DNA from 2 places in the Bradyrhizobium sp. SZCCHNGR1005 genome. Region 2 is predicted to be linked to the other one. Evidence: predicted binding sites of a transcription regulator. Region 2 holds the regulator's gene; the other holds the start of a gene.
What was found. Region 2 encodes LexA, which represses DNA repair genes until DNA is damaged. Its sites were predicted from a motif close to TGTTCNNNNTGTGTTCNG; they were not measured.
Positions count from the first base shown of each region.

Region 1: a site for LexA is predicted at 1,303-1,320, ahead of QXZ85_RS15725 (ribonuclease T2). Genes of this name have one in related genera too.

Region 1 covers NZ_JAUEZC010000003.1:692,821-700,587, forward strand. The annotation lists gene QXZ85_RS15710 (DUF3617 domain-containing protein) at 1-250, opposite strand, end outside; gene QXZ85_RS15715 (hypothetical protein) at 286-603, opposite strand; gene QXZ85_RS15720 (hypothetical protein) at 769-1,233, shown strand; gene QXZ85_RS15725 (ribonuclease T2) at 1,364-2,095, shown strand; gene QXZ85_RS15730 (23S rRNA (adenine(2030)-N(6))-methyltransferase RlmJ) at 2,208-3,080, shown strand; gene QXZ85_RS15735 (cold-shock protein) at 3,323-3,538, shown strand; gene QXZ85_RS15740 (porin family protein) at 3,751-4,371, opposite strand; gene uvrC (excinuclease ABC subunit UvrC) at 4,618-6,672, shown strand; gene QXZ85_RS15750 (L,D-transpeptidase) at 6,830-7,767, shown strand, end outside.
Region 2 covers NZ_JAUEZC010000009.1:186,886-194,652, reverse strand. The annotation lists gene QXZ85_RS29410 (ComEC/Rec2 family competence protein) at 1-1,888, shown strand, start outside; gene QXZ85_RS29405 (hypothetical protein) at 1,885-2,121, opposite strand; gene QXZ85_RS29400 (hypothetical protein) at 2,207-2,647, opposite strand; gene lexA (transcriptional repressor LexA) at 2,908-3,606, opposite strand; gene glp (gephyrin-like molybdotransferase Glp) at 3,886-5,097, opposite strand; gene QXZ85_RS29385 (alpha/beta hydrolase) at 5,277-6,086, opposite strand; gene QXZ85_RS29380 (urea carboxylase-associated family protein) at 6,127-6,990, opposite strand; gene QXZ85_RS29375 (glycosyltransferase family 39 protein) at 7,341-7,767, shown strand, end outside.

The sequences.
Region 1 (7,767 bases), on a different contig from region 2:
TCTGCACGTCCTGCTTGGAGCAGATCTGCTTGGCCATCGGCGAGACCATGTTGTTGAGGTCCTTGTCGGTGGTCTCGTCGGTGCAGTGCTGCATGGTCATGTCGGGCATCTGCGAGCCCGTCCTGACCATCTTCATTTCCCAAAGCCCCGGCTTGCGGGTCGGCAGCTCGGCGGCGAATGCGTTGCTGAGGGATGCCGCGAGCAGCACGCTGCATCCCAACAGCTTCGCGCCGACCTGTCCGCGGATCATATTCGCCTCAGCTTCCCGGGTGATTCCAGACCGGCTCAGTACAGCGTGCGCAACGGACGCTGCGCCGAGCCGTACGGCACCCAACGGCACGAGAACGACAAATAGCCGCCATACCGGGCGTCCACCGCCAGGAACTTGACCACCTTGCCGTAGGACGCGCAGTGGTCGACCGCCAACTGCCTAGCATCGGTGGTCTGGGCGAGCGAATAGGCGATGATGCCGCCGGTGTCATTACCCTTGAATGCCGGCACCCAGTCGGCCCGAGCCGGGCCTGCAGCCAGCGCGACGCCCACGGCCATCAGCCCGACGGCCTTGGAAACGACGTCGAAAAAACTGGGCTTCGTCATCAGCATTGCAATCTCCATCGGTTAGCTCCCATCCTAAATGGGCTGTCCGCGCAAGAAAAGAACACCGCGCGCGGAGTCCCCGACTTGTCGTGGAGTGTTGCCGCGTTGCACTTGACCTCATCAGGCCGGCACGGCACGTTCCATTCTTCTCTCCAGCTTTGCGGATGGCCTATGCGCGACCTCAGCATCTCGTTCAAGACCATTGGCGCTGTCTGCGGCGCGGTGCTCGGCGTTGTCACGGCTGTTGCCCCAGCGCAAGCTGCCAACCCGCTCGAGCTGAACTTCTGGCTGTCGGGTCCGAAATATGATGGCCGCCTGTCCCCCTGCGAATCGGCCCTGTCCAGAGTCGCCAGCGACTTCCGGGACAAGGAAAGCACGTTCTGGAATTCCTCGTTGACCATCACGGGCTTTTCAAACATCCACGAAATCGCTTTCCGGCCCTGGCAGTCCGACAATATTCCGCGACGCTACTGCACCGGCACCGCGATGATCAGCGACGGCAAGGCGCGCACCGTCAATTTCTCGCTGATCGAGGATGCCGGCTTTGCCGGTTACGGCGAGGGTGTCGAATTCTGCGTGGTCGGCCTCGACCGCAACTGGGCCTTCAACCCCGCCTGCCGCGCGGCGAAGCCCTAAGAGTCCCACCGACTGAACGGGACTGGACGAGACGCGTCGCAGGCTTTCGCCGGCGCGCGGCTCCAATTTTGTTCTTGAATTGTTCTTTCGCCTCCTGGTAGAGTTCTCGCCATGTTCCTGGGAGCTCGTCATGTTGGATCGGTTGTCTGATCGCCTGCCCACCTACTCCGGCCGCGGACTGCGGACAATTCAGATCCTCGCCGCTCTCGCGCTCAGCGGGATCACCCTGTGGTCGGCCCAGCTCTCGCCAGCCCAGGCGCAAGACCGCCGCCAGAACGCACCGGGCGCATTCGATTTTTACGTGCTGTCCTTGTCCTGGTCGCCCTCGTTCTGCGCGGACGTCGAGGAGCGCGGCAATGGCGGACGGTCCCAGCAGTGCAGCGGCCGTCCCTACTCTTTCGTGGTCCACGGGCTCTGGCCGCAATATGAGAACGGCTATCCGGAGTATTGCGAGCAGCCGTCGCCGCGGCTGCCGCGCAACATCATGGTCTCGATGCTCGACCTGATGCCGGCGCCGGGGCTGATCTACAACGAGTGGGACAAGCACGGCACCTGCTCCGGACTGCCGGCCAAGGCCTATTTCGAGACCATCCGCAAGGCTCGGGCGGTGATCAAGATTCCGCCGGAATTCCTCGACTTGTCCGAGCCCAAGACGGTGACGCCGGCCGCGGTCGAGGAGGCCTTCGTCAAGGCCAATCCCAACCTCACCAATTCCGCCGTCGCCGTGACCTGCAACCGCACCCGGCTCAGCGAGGTCAGGATCTGCCTCTCGAAGGAGCTGCAGTTCCGCTCCTGCGATGAGATCGATCGCCAGGCCTGCCGCCGCGACGAAGTCACGATGCCGCCAATCCGCGGCGGCTGAGGCCCGCGATCTCGTTCAAGGCGTAATCCCTGGAACGGCGCCATCGCTGATGAGCGCTGTTTCCGTGATGATGCAGGGTTACTTTCGTCGCAAGACGTCGTAACTCACAGCGATGAACTACCGTCACGCCTTTCATGCCGGCGGCTTCGCCGACGTCATCAAGCACATCGTGCTCACGCGCATCCTGATCTATCTGCAGGAGAAGCCGGCCGCGTTCCGCGTGATCGACACCCATGCCGGCGCGGGTCTCTATGACCTCACGGGCGAGGAGGCCAGCCGCAGCGGCGAATGGCGGACCGGAATTGCCCGCATCATGCAGGCGCGATTCTCCGATCAGGCGCTTGCTCTGGTTGCCCCCTATCTCGACATCGTCCGGGCCTTCAATCCCAAGGCCGAGCTCGCCGCCTATCCCGGTTCACCCTTGATCGCGCGCGCCCTCCTGCGGCCGCAGGACCGGATGACGGCCTGCGAGCTCGCACCTGTCCCGCGCAAGCATCTGATCGACGTGCTGCGGCGCGATACCCAGGCCCGCGTCGTCGATCTCGATGGCTGGGTGGCGCTACCGGCTTTCGTGCCGCCAAACGAACGGCGCGGCCTCGTGCTGATCGATCCCCCCTTCGAGGCGAAGGATGAATTCGAGCGGTTGGGCGAGCGCTTCGCAATCGCATTCGCCAAGTGGCCGACTGGTATCTATTTGCTCTGGTATCCAGCAAAGAGCCGCCGTGCGACCGACGAGTTGGTGCAGCACGTGGCGGGGCTGGCGGCGGCGGCAAAACCGCCCGGTAAGTTGTTACGTGTCGAGTTCAGCGTGGCGCCGCAGGTCGCCGGAGAGGGGCTGGCCACGACCGGCCTCCTGGTCGTGAACCCGCCCTGGACGTTGCATGACGAGCTTAAGGTCATCCTGCATGAGTTGGAGAAGCCGCTCGGCCAGGGCGGGGCCGCGCGCTTCCGGCTCGAGTTCCCCAAAGCCGGGGCCGGCAATTAGTCGAAAATCCATAGGCAATTGCCGAGGAACCGTAGTAAAATAACTGATTGAGACTGGCTTTACGTTCCGCTTCCGCGAATGGTTGCGGCGGGGTGATCAAGGCCCAACAAGAATCCGAGCGACCCGACACATGCACAATGTCGGCTCGTAAAGGTGGCCACGCTTTCCGATTCAGTGATGCCCGGTCGGACGCTGCGCATGTCGCGCAGTGGAGGAAGCAATGCGGGGGGAGGAGTTTCCCGATGCCAATGACGGGTACGGTCAAGTTCTTCAATGGTGAACGCGGCTACGGCTTCATCAAACCGGATGATGGCGGGCGCGACGTGTTCGTGCATATCACCGCGGTCGAGCGCGCCGGATTGAAGGATCTGACTGAAGGACAGCGGATCAGCTTCGAGGTTGAACCGGACAAGAAGGGCAAGGGCCCGAAGGCGGTCAATCTGGTGCTGTCGTCGTAAGGCCGCCGATCGACACTCGTCCGCAGTTTGCGGCGGAGTGCGAAGGCGAGGAATACGAACGTCCTTTTGTTTGTCGTTTGAACTTGGAGCCGCGGACGGCGCAGCCGGCTCGTGTGCGGCGAAGCTCGCAGCCGACATTCGCGTAGATGATGCAAAAAAATCCCGGCCGCGCGCGGCCGGGAGGTTATGATTTTTGCGGTTTCTTCTTCCTATCAGAAGTGGAAGTTGATGCCTGCGCGCACCACTCCAAACCGATAGTCGTTCTTCGCCCCCGTAACCACGAAATTGCTGCTGTCGAGATCGACATAGAGATATTCGATCTTGGCGGTCCAGTTCTGCGCCAGCCCGAATTCGGTGCCTGCGCCCAAGGTCCAGCCGATCGTCGAATGCGATTCGGACAGGCCGAAGGTTTCGCCGCGCAGCTCGCCGAAGGCGAGACCGCCGGTGCCGTAAAACAGGATGTTGTTGAAGGCGTAGCCGGCGCGGCCGCGCACGGTGCCGAACCACGGGTTGGAGAATTTCCAGGGCGCGAAGGTGTCGTTGGCGCCGGTCAGGTTGATGTCGCCCTCGATGCCGAACACCCAGGGACCGGTCTGCCAGTTGTAACCCGCCTCGATCCCGCCGGTGATGCCCGACGGCTTGGTCGGATTGTTGCCGACCTCGCCCCAGCTGTAACCGAGCGTGCCGCCGAGATAGGGGCCGGCCCAGCTATAGGCATTCAACGGCTGGTTCACCGTGTAGCCCGGACGCGGTGCATAGTTGAAATCGGCGGCCTGCGCCGACACCGTTCCCAGCGCCCCGAGCGCAACCGCGCCGGCGACGAACCTCTTCATGACCTACTCCACGCAACACCCGTGCCTGCCGGCTGCGTGCGGCGCCTGCATGAGGCAGCGCGCCTGACCGGCATGGTTACGGAACTCCAGCTTTTTTCGTGAAGATTTATCGAGAGTTTGAGGTTAAAGCCTCATTAAGCGCGGTTACCGGCCGCTTAACGTCCTTAATGGACGGTTACCGCCGCGCCTGTGCATGGGCGCCGCCGCGTGCTGGCATGCGCAGCCCCCAAAGCTTAAATTCGTCCCATGGCCACCCACAGCTCCGATCCACCAAAGGCGCCCGCGCCCGAGATGAAGCGCGCCGACGCCTCGCCGCAGCCCCTGGAATCCCCCGACATCGATCCAGCCGCATCCTCGACCGACGAGGACGAGGAAGGGCGCCTGCCCGAGCTGACCGAGGAAAGCACCGAGGTTGTTGCCGAAGGCCCGCTTGCGATCGGCCATGAGGCGATCGAGAAGGCGGTGCGGCTGGCCCCGACCTCGCCTGGCGTCTATCGCATGCTGAATGCGAACAACGACGTGCTCTATGTCGGCAAGGCCAAGAACGTCAAAAAGCGCCTGTCGTCCTATGCGCGGGCCAACGCACCGCTGCCGGCGCGCATCCTGCGCATGATCGCAGCGACTGTGAACGTCGAGATCATCTCGACCACGACCGAGACCGAAGCGCTGCTGCTCGAGGCCAACCTCATCAAGCAGCTGAAGCCCCGCTTCAACGTGCAGCTACGCGACGACAAGTCGTTCCCCTATATCCTGATCACCGGCGACCATTGGGCGCCGCAGATCCTCAAGCATCGCGGCGCGCAGTCGCGGCCCGGTCGCTATTTCGGCCCGTTCGCGTCCGCCGGCGCCGTCAACCGCACCATCACAGCGCTGCAGCGCGCCTTTCTGATCCGCTCCTGCACGGATTCCTTCTTCGAAAGCCGTACCCGGCCCTGCCTGCTCTACCAGATCCGCCGCTGCGCCGGCCCGTGCACCGGCGAGATCGATTTCCCCGGCTATACCGAGCTGGTGCGCGAGGCGACCGACTTCCTCTCCGGGCGCAGCCATGCGGTGAAGCAATTGCTCGCGGTGGAGATGGAGAAGGCCTCCAGCGAGCTCGAATTCGAGACCGCGGCGGTCTATCGCGATCGCCTCGCGGCACTGTCGGCGATCCAGTCGCAGCAGGGCATCAATCCACGCACGGTCGAAGAGGCCGACGTGTTCGCCATCCATCAGGAAGGCGGCTATTCCTGCGTCGAGGTGTTCTTCTTCCGCACCGGACAGAACTGGGGCAACCGCGCCTACTTCCCGCGCGCCGAAAAGACCTTCACGCCCGAAGAGGTGCTGGCGGCGTTCCTCACCCAGTTCTATGACGACAAGCCGCCGCCGAAACTGATCCTGCTGTCGCACGAGATCGAGGAGAGCGAGCTGCTGGCCGAGGCGCTCTGCGTCAAGGCCGGCCACAAGGTCGAGGTCACGACGCCGAAGCGCGGCGAGAAGAAGGAGCTGGTGATCCACGCGCTGACCAATGCGCGCGAGGCCTTGGGGCGCAAGCTCGCGGACACTGCGACGCAGAGCCGGCTGCTGGAGGCGATGACGTCCACGCTCGGCCTGCCGCAGGTGCCGAAGCGGATCGAGGTCTACGACAACAGCCACATCCAGGGCACCAACGCGGTGGGCGCGATGATCGTCGCCGGGCCCGACGGCTTCATGAAGAACCAGTACCGCAAGTTCAACATCAAATCCGAGGGGCTGACGCCCGGCGACGACTACGCGATGATGAAGGAGGTGCTGCAGCGCCGCTTCAAGCGGCTGTTGTCGCCGTCGGAAAAGGACACCGCGCGCGCCAAGGAGGACGATGTCCAGCAACGGCCCGACCTTGTCATCATCGACGGCGGCCGCGGCCAGCTCAACGCCGTCAGAGAGATCTTCACCGAGCTCGGCGTCAAGGACGTCGCGCTGATGTCGGTCGCCAAGGGTCCGGACCGCGACGCCGGCCGTGAGACGCTGTTCATCCCGGAGCGCGAGGCGATCAAGCTCGAGCCGCGCGATCCCGTGCTCTATTTCATCCAGCGGCTGCGCGACGAGGCGCATCGCTTCGTGATCGGCTCGCACCGCAAGCTGCGCAAGAAGGACATCCGCGAGGCCGGCCTGCAGGAGATCCCCGGCATCGGTCCCGCCCGCAAGCGCGCCCTGCTGTTGCATTTCGGCACGCTGAAGGAGATCGAGCGCGCCTCGATGGCCGATCTCGGCAAAGTGCCCGGCGTCTCGGCCGAAAGCGCGCGCAAGATCTTCGAGTATTTCCACAGCCAGCCGAATTAGGGCATGTATTGACAAGCGAGGGGCGCGGAACAGACCGCCTGTGACGTCCGTTGTGGTCCAAGCGGAGCGACGCCTTACTTCACCCAAATGTAAGATCGAACATATAGACCGCGAATCCGAGGCAGGCGCGGGACAGGCATCTCAACCGGGGCATGACATGGTCAATCGAGTAGCGGCGCCGCAATCCACCGGAACGATGCGGCGCTGGGGGCTCTCCGCCATCGGGGTGCTTGCAGCAACGCTTGCGTTGACCGCCCATGCCGGGGCACGGCAGGCGCGCCCTGCCCACACCGCGGAGGCTGTGGCGCCGCGCGAGGCCGGCGAGCCGATCATGGCGATCGTGTCGATCAAGGCTCAGAAGGTCACGTTTTACGACGCCGAGGGGTGGATCTATCGCGCGCCGGTGTCGACCGGAATCACGGAGCGCGAGACGCCGGCGGGTGTCTTTGCCGTGATCGAGAAGGACAAGGACCATCATTCGACGCTCTACGACGACGCCTGGATGCCGAACATGCAGCGCCTGACCTGGAACGGCATCGCGCTGCATGGCGGGCCGCTGCCCGGTTATCCGGCCTCGCATGGCTGCGTGCGGATGCCTTACGGCTTTGCGCAGAACCTGTTCGACAAGACGCGCATCGGGATGCGGGTGATCATTGCGCCCGACGATCCGGCTCCGGTCGAAATCTCCCACCCGGCGCTGCTCGTCCCGAATGTGCAGGCGCTCGCCGCCGCGTCTGGGCGTGCCGAGACGCTGGCCCGCGAGGCCGCGGACGCGGCCCAGGCGGCCGACCAGGCCAAGCAGGCAGCCGCCGCGAGCTCGCGCGAGGCGACCTCGCTCACGACCTCGTTACGTAAGCTGGAAAGGGCCAAGACTCGCGCCGACGCCGAGCTCGCCTACACCGACAAGCTGCTCGCCGCTGCGAAAACCGACCAGGCCAAAGCGCGCGCCGAGGACCTGAAGCAAAAGGCCGCCCTCAAGGCCACCGATATCGGGACGCAGCTCGAAGCCGCCAAAGCCGACTCGAAGCCGAAACTCGATGCTGCCGCTGCAACTAAGGATGCGACCAAGGCGGCGGAAGCCAGGAAGGCCGAAAC
Region 2 (7,767 bases):
GGCCCGACCGCTGTTTTCGGTCACGCTGTCCGGCTTCGTCGAGACCCGCGACATCCGCGAGCGCACCGATCGCTTCGTGCTGCGCGTGACCGAGATGGAAACCGCGCGTGGTGAGATCACGCTGGCGCGGGTGCGGCTATCCGTACGGAAGGGCATGGCGCCCGACGTCGGCAGCTTCGTGCAGCTCAAAGCGCGCCTGTTGCCACCGCTCGCGCCGCTTCGGCCTGGCTCTTACGACTTTTCGCGCGACATGTTTTTCCAGAGCATCGGTGCCTCCGGCTTCGTGATGGGCGCGATCAAGACGGTTGCCCCGCCGCAGGATGGCGGCTTCGGCCTGCATTATGCCGCCTTCATGCAGGGCCTGCGCGACACCATCGATGCGCGCATCCGCGCCCGGCTCGACGGCGACGAGCGCGCGATCGCAACCGCGCTACTGACCGGCCGCCGCGACGCCATTACGACGCCGGTCAACGACGCCATGTTCATCTCCGGGCTCGGCCATGTGCTGTCGATCTCCGGCTATCACATGGCCGTCGTTGCCGGCGTGGTGTTCTTTGCCGTGCGCGCGCTGCTGGCGCTGATCCCGGGGCTTCATGTCAGCCACCCCATCAAGAAGTGGGCGGCTGCCGCCGCGCTTGTCGCCGCGGCCTTCTATCTGTTGCTGTCGGGCGCGGAAGTCGCGACCCAAAGGTCCTTCTACATGACCGCCGTCGTGCTGATCGCCGTGCTGGTCGATCGCCGCGCCATCACCTTCCGCACGCTCGCTGTCGCCGCGATGATCGTGCTAGCGATCGCGCCGGAGGCGCTGGTGCACCCCAGTTTCCAGATGTCGTTCGCCGCGACCTTAGGCCTGGTGGCGTTGGTACAACTCGGGCTGCCGCATCTGTTCGCGACGCCCGACAGTTCGACGACAGCGCGCATCGCACTATGGGGCGGCCGCGAACTGGCCATGCTGCTGCTGGCCTCGCTGATCGCGGGGCTCGCGACCACGCCTTATGCCGCGTTTCATTTTCATCGCGTGACACCCTACGGCGTGCTCGCCAATCTCGCGGCGATGCCGGTGGTCTCCGCTCTGGTCATGCCGGCCGGATTGCTGGGACTGCTCGCGGCGCCGCTCGGGCTCGACGGTCCGTTCTGGTCGCTGATGGGATGGGGCATCGACTGGATGATCGCGGTGACGCGCTGGGTGGCAAACCTGCCCGGCGCGGTCGGTCGCATCCATGCGTTCGGCATCGGTCCCGTGATCGCCGCAAGTCTTGGCCTCATCCTGATGGGTCTGCTGCGCACGCCGCTGCGTTGGAGCGGCGCGGGTCTGCTTGCGGCTTCGATTCTCTGGGCGCTGATGACGCCGCAGCCGGACATGCTGATCTCCGCCGATGGCCGCAACGTCGCGGTGCGCGGCCGCGAGGGCCGGCTGCATCTCATCCGGACGGGTAAGGACGCCTTCCTTGCTCAGGAATGGCTCGCCGCCGATGCCGATGCGCGAACGCCGGCCGATAGCTCGCTCGGCGACGGCGTGTCCTGCGATGACGCCGGCTGCGTGGTGCCGCTTGCCGATGGCCGCTTCGTCTCGCTCGCGCTGCGCGCCGAGGCCCTGGAGGACGATTGCGCGCGGGCCGCACTGGTCGTGACAGTCAGGCAAGCGCCGCCCGATTGCACGGCCTTAGTGGTAGATCGCGACCGGCTGCAGCATCAGGGTGGACTGGCCCTCACGCGGCGCGGCGACGGCTTTGCGGTCGAGGCCGTCCGGCCCAACGGCACGCAGCGGCCGTGGTGGCCGGCTGCTCCCGATGCGGGCGATTTCCAGGCAACGCTGGCGCCGCGCTCGCCGGCGCCAAGATCCCAGGACGCGACGCCGCCGGAGGCGGAGCAGGGGGCGGTGGATTAGCAATCCGGCAGTTCGAACGTGCCGAGATGATATTCGGATGCGTCGTCGTCCTCGTCGCCATCCGACGGGCTTCGCGATGGCGGTGGAAGCTCCACCAGGGTGAACAGCGCATCGGGATGTTGCTGCCAGACCGCGATATCGTCGGCCGTCACGGTCAGCCATCCGAACGTGAATATGTAACGACCGGGCTCAGTGATGCGCCCGGCCTTTTGCCAATTGATCTTGTTGACCACGGGCCATTCTCCCCCCCGGCGAACCATAACTTCCGCCGAGGGCCGAATGTTCCCATTTGTCTTCGCATCCGTTGCGCTTCTCAGTTCAGGTGATCGAGATCCGCCGCACCGGCGTCGTTTCGCTGCTGCTCGAAGCCTCGGTGCCCAGCGGCCTGCGCTCGGCCGGCTGCTTGGTCGCGGGCAATTGCAGCACGGTGACGCGTTGTCCCTCGCAGAGCTGGGTCACCAGCACATGCCGACCATCTGCGAACTCGATCGCATCATGGTGGCGATCGGGCACATGCTTCTCGATCGTGTTGAACTTGGCCACGCGGTCGCGGATCGTGCGGGTCCAGATCCAGCGGCTGTCGTAGCGAACGTCGTCGGCAAACGCCAATTCCGTCCCGGGCAGCATACACACGGCGACATTCGGCTCGCTCTCGGAGGCGAAGCCGCGGGTCGAGGTTCCGCGGAACGTCGTCGAGATCAGCGTTTCCCCGACTTTCGCCGGGCGGGACGCAACAGCATGCAGGCTATAGTCACACATCGGATCGCTCCTCGTTCGAGATAGCAACCCACGCTCCCCCCGGACAGGCGCAGGCCTCTATCAGAGTGGACATCAGGAACGATGTTAGCGCGTGCTTGACGGCAATTCTGCGCTGATCTGCACCCCGTACGGCGCTTCGCGATCACAAGCGTTTGAGCGTGTTGCATCGCGATCGAAGTGCAATCATCATCAGCGCCGTCGGAAGAGACCTCCAACGCGTCAGATCAAATTGCGCGCGATCCAGTTCGCGCGCGTGACGATCAGTACTTGCGGTACAGCCCGATCAGCTTGCCCTGGATCTTGACGCGGTTGGGCGGCAGGATGCGGACTTCATAAGCGGTGTTGGCCGGCTCCAGTGCGATCGAGGCGCCGCGCCGGCGGAAACGTTTCAAGGTGGCTTCCTCATCGTCGATCAGCGCGACGACGATGTCGCCGGTGTCGGCGGAGTCGTTGCGCTGGATCAGCGCCATGTCGCCATCGAGGATGCCGGCATCGACCATCGAGTCGCCGCGGACTTCCAGCGCATAATGCTCGCCGGAGCCGAGCATGTCGGCCGGGACGCTGATGGTGTGGCTGCGCGTCTGCAGCGCCTCGATCGGCGTGCCCGCAGCGATGCGGCCCATCACCGGGACGGCGACGGGACGATCGCCCTCGTCGATCGCCGGCGTGCTGGTGCGCACCTTGCCGAGATTACCTTCGATGACAGACGGCGTGAAGCCACGCCGGTTGTTCGCCGCCTGGGACAGTTCGGGCAGCTTGATCACCTCGATGGCGCGCGCGCGATTGGGCAGGCGGCGGATGAAGCCGCGCTCTTCCAGCGCGGTGATCAGACGATGGATGCCCGACTTCGAGCGCAGATCGAGTGCGTCCTTCATCTCATCGAAGGAGGGCGGCACGCCAGCTTCCCTCAGACGTTCGTTGATGAACCGCAGAAGTTCGTACTGTTTGCGCGTCAGCATCTCGACCAGATCCCCAGGTTGATGTGTCGTTCTCGCCCGAGACGTTCTTGTTCAAGACGCTCTCGTTCAAGACGTTCTCGTTTGAAGCGTTCTCGTTCGAAACGTCCTCAGTTCGCGGCGCCCGCAACATCTTCGAAACAAATCATGAACGGACACTATCTGTTCGATATGTGTTCTGCAATCATTAATTTGCAATGAAGGTGGTGCGCAAGATGCCTGCTCGATGCCCGCAAAATAGCTGCGAGATCCCTGGCGGTATATTTGGCAGCTGCACCCTGTTTAGTCTGGCAGCCTCAGAATCTCGCAGACGGAGCCGGCACTTGCCGCGGGCGCAAAAGCCGGGCGGATCACCAGGGCCTGCGATAGCGCGAGGTTGCCGAGCAGCGAGGAATCCTGATGCGTCACCGGCGTTGCGACCAGCGCGCCGTCGGCGCGCACCTCGAGCCGCGCGCGCAGATAGTCCTCGCGGACGTCGTTGGCGGCGAGGTCGCGGCCGAGCAGCGCAGTCTCGCGGGCAGGGTGGATTTGAGCCAAGCCCACGAGCTTCCGAATCAGCGGCACCAGAAACAACAGGCTGCAGACATAGGAGGAGACGGGATTGCCGGGCAGGCCGATCACGCGCATCTGGCCCAACCGTCCATGCATCATCGGTTTGCCCGGGCGCATCGCGATCTTCCAGAACGCCATGTCCACGCCCTCGGCGTCCAGCGCCTGCTTGACCAGATCATGATCGCCGACCGAGGCGCCGCCGGTCGTGATCAGGATGTCGGCTTTCGCCTCGCGCGCGCGGCGGATGCCTGCGACCGTCGAGTCCAGCGTGTCGGCGGCGATGCCGAGGTCGATGGGATCTGCACCCTCGGCGCGCGCCAGGGCGCGCAGCGCGTAGCCGTTGGAATAGACGATCTGGCCGGGACCGGGATTCGACCCCGGCATCACCAGCTCGTCGCCGGTGGCAAGCAGCGCTACCTTGGGGCGGCGGTGCACCGGGAGCTCGGGATAGTTCATGCTGGCGGCGAGCGACAGGTCGCGATCGCTCAGGCGTCGGCCGGCTTTGAGCAGCACGTCGCCTTCGTGGAAATCCGCGCCGGCCGGGCGAATATGCCGGCCCTTCCTGGCCGCTTCGGTGATGGTGACGTGGTCGCCATCCGCGATCGTGTCCTCCTGGATCACGATGGCGTCGGCGCCGTCGGGAACGACGCCGCCGGTGAAGATGCGCGCGGCCTCGCCGGGCCCGAGCGTGCGATCGAACGGCCGGCCGGCCGCGATCTCGCCGATGACCTTGAGCGTGGCGCGGGCGCGGTCGGCATCCGCGGCGCGGACCGCATAGCCGTCCATCGCCGACATCGGCTGCGGCGGCTGGGTCCGCAGCGCCGCGACGTCCCGCGCCAGCACCCGGTGATAGGCCTGGTCCAGCGCGACCTTTTCCTCCGGCAGCGGCGCGGCGCCGTCGAGCACCAAGGCCAAGGCATCAGAGACCGGCATCAGGGCCATGAAGAGTTCCTTCCGAACAGGCCGGCGCAGCGCCGACCGATTCCGCCTTCTAATCGAAGCTTCGATGCAAGGCCAAGCGCTTCGGCGGCAGGGCCGTCAGGACAGTCGATCGGTGGCCGCCCAGATACGCCGCTGCTTCGCCCTCCAGGTATCGTCAGACGTTGTCTGCAGATGCTCACTCACAGTCGCGCGAGAAACTCCGTGAGCAGGACGGTCACCTCGGCTGGCCGCTCCAGGCTCGGCAGGTGCGCCGTGCCGGTCAATTCGCGTCCCGATCCGTTCGGCATCGTCGCTGCCATCAGGCGGCTTCGCTCTTGAATATGAGGGAAATCAAGGTCGCCCCAGATCACGAGCGAGGGCGAGGAGATTTCGCCGAGGCACGGGAAGGCGGGCGTCGCATCGAGGTTCGCACCGATCGGCGGCGACCGCAGCGCAATGGCATTCTTGTCGATGAACAGCCGGCGCAGCTCACCGGCAACGCGGCCTTCGGCTTGGAGTGGACCGTCCAGCCACATGTGGGCCTTGATCGCGCAGACTCGATCCCAATCGCAGGCCGCCTCGGCTTCCGCAAGCTGTGTCATCAGATCCGCGATTGCGGGTAGATAGACCGGTTCGGGCGCGCCGCTGACCGATGGCGCGACCAGCACCAGCGCCCGGACGTGGGATGGATAACGAAGCGCGAAGTCGAGCGCGATTCGTCCGCCTTGTGAGCAGGCGACAAGGATCGCAGGCGTGCCGCTTGCGACGGTGTCTATCACCGCCAGCAAATCCGCCACTTGAGAATGGCCTTCCTTCTCCGCGGCAGTCCCGCCAAAGCCGCGACGGTCATAGGCGATCGCCATATGCGTCGCACTGATGGCATCCACTTGCGCGCGCCACATCATGCGGTCGAAAACCGCAGCATGCAGAAAGACGACCGGTTGGCCGTGACCGACGACATCGGTAGCAAGCCGCGCGCGGCCTGTGATGATTTGACGGGGTGCGCTCATCGACTTCGATCCTGGAAGTGCGGCTGTGCAGTCGCCGATGCTAAGCGGGCGCGCCATGGCGGCGATGGTAGCCGCTCGGCGCTGGCCACGTCCAGCTGGCAAGCGTTGATCGATCCGGCTCGAAGATCTCGATCTTGAGCGGATAGCACGCGGCGGCATCGCTCGAATGGGTCGCGCTGCAATCGCCGCCGGGACAGGCCGACAGCGCGCCGAGCAGATCGATCTCGGCGAAGAACTCGATGAAGTCGCCGGGACGGACCGGGCTCGCCTTCATGAAATATTGCTGCGTATCCTTGGTGAAGCCGGTGCACATGAAGACGTTGAGCACGTCGTGCACGTGGTGCTCGACCGTATCGGGCTCGGACTTCAATTCGGCGCCGAGCGCGCGCGCCAGGTTGGAATGGCAGCAGAAGTCGTAAACGCGGCCGTTCAACCGCAGGTTGGTGTAGGGATCGCAGCGTGTGCCGATGACGTCGTGCACACCGGCGCCATCCGCATCCCAGCCGTACCAGCCGAGCGTGTCATGGCTGATGGTCGCCATCGGCCTCAGATAAGGCATGCTGCTCCAGAGCCGGTCGCCGGTGCTGACATGCGTGGCGTGCAGCGCGCGGGTCTTGCCGCTGAAGAAGCGCTCGGCGAGATCGTCGGCGTTCCAGAGATTGAGATCGCCGACCTGCGGGCCGTCGATGCTGACGATGCGGAAGAACCGCCCGCGCGTGACGCGAAACGTCCGCGCATCGCGCGGCGGCACCACGATCTCACCGGTCTTGACCAGTGTCTTGCGCGTGGCTTCCAGCACGGCCATGTCGGGCCGCGGCATCGACCCGGCAGGATAGACGATCGTCGGCCTTGCCGAACGGCGTGCGGCTGCGTCGGCGGGCTCGGGTGGGACGTTTGGCGGCATCGTTCGCACTCGCTCAATGCAGGGAGACAGCGTGATGACTGATAGCCCGTGATCGAGGCTCGGTGAATTACAAGAGCAATTCACCAAAGCCGGCCTTCTCATAGCCGCCAAGATGGCGCTTTTCGTATATACCGAGCGACCAGAGTGTGTGAGTCAGCTCGGCCGCAGGGCCCAAACCGGATGTGGCGTGATGTCGCAGCGCCAAGATCGACGCGAATGATCCGCAACGGACATGTTGCTTCTGTTGTCTATTTGTTGTCGATCTCGCCTCTCGCTTGCGGGTCGGTTTGGGACCGATCGGACTTTGTCTAATTAAGGCCTGTATATTCGTGGATTTCACTTTCTCAGAGATGGCCGCACGGTCAGATCTCAACCCCGCGCCATGGCGCCGTCCCTTCATCCGCTGGCTTGATGGCGTCGAAGCCGGGTGGTCCGTCCCGCTATTGCTTGTCAGTTTCGCAGCCGTTTGGACGGCTTACCTGTGGATCGCGTATGCGGGCTCGGGTCTCCATCCCGATTTTCTCGAGACCTGGACCCTGGGGCGGCACTTCGCCTGGGGCAACCCCAAGCATCCGCCGCTGATGGGCTGGGTCACCGGTGCCTGGACACAGGTCTTCCCGTCCACCGACTGGTCGCTGCAACTGATGGCGATGACCAACGCGGCGCTGGCGCTGTGGGCCGTCGACCTGATCTCCAGGCAGTTCGTGACCGGGCACAAGCGCCTGCTGGTGCTGCTGTTGCTGATGCTCACGCCCGCCTATCAGTTTCACGCCCAAC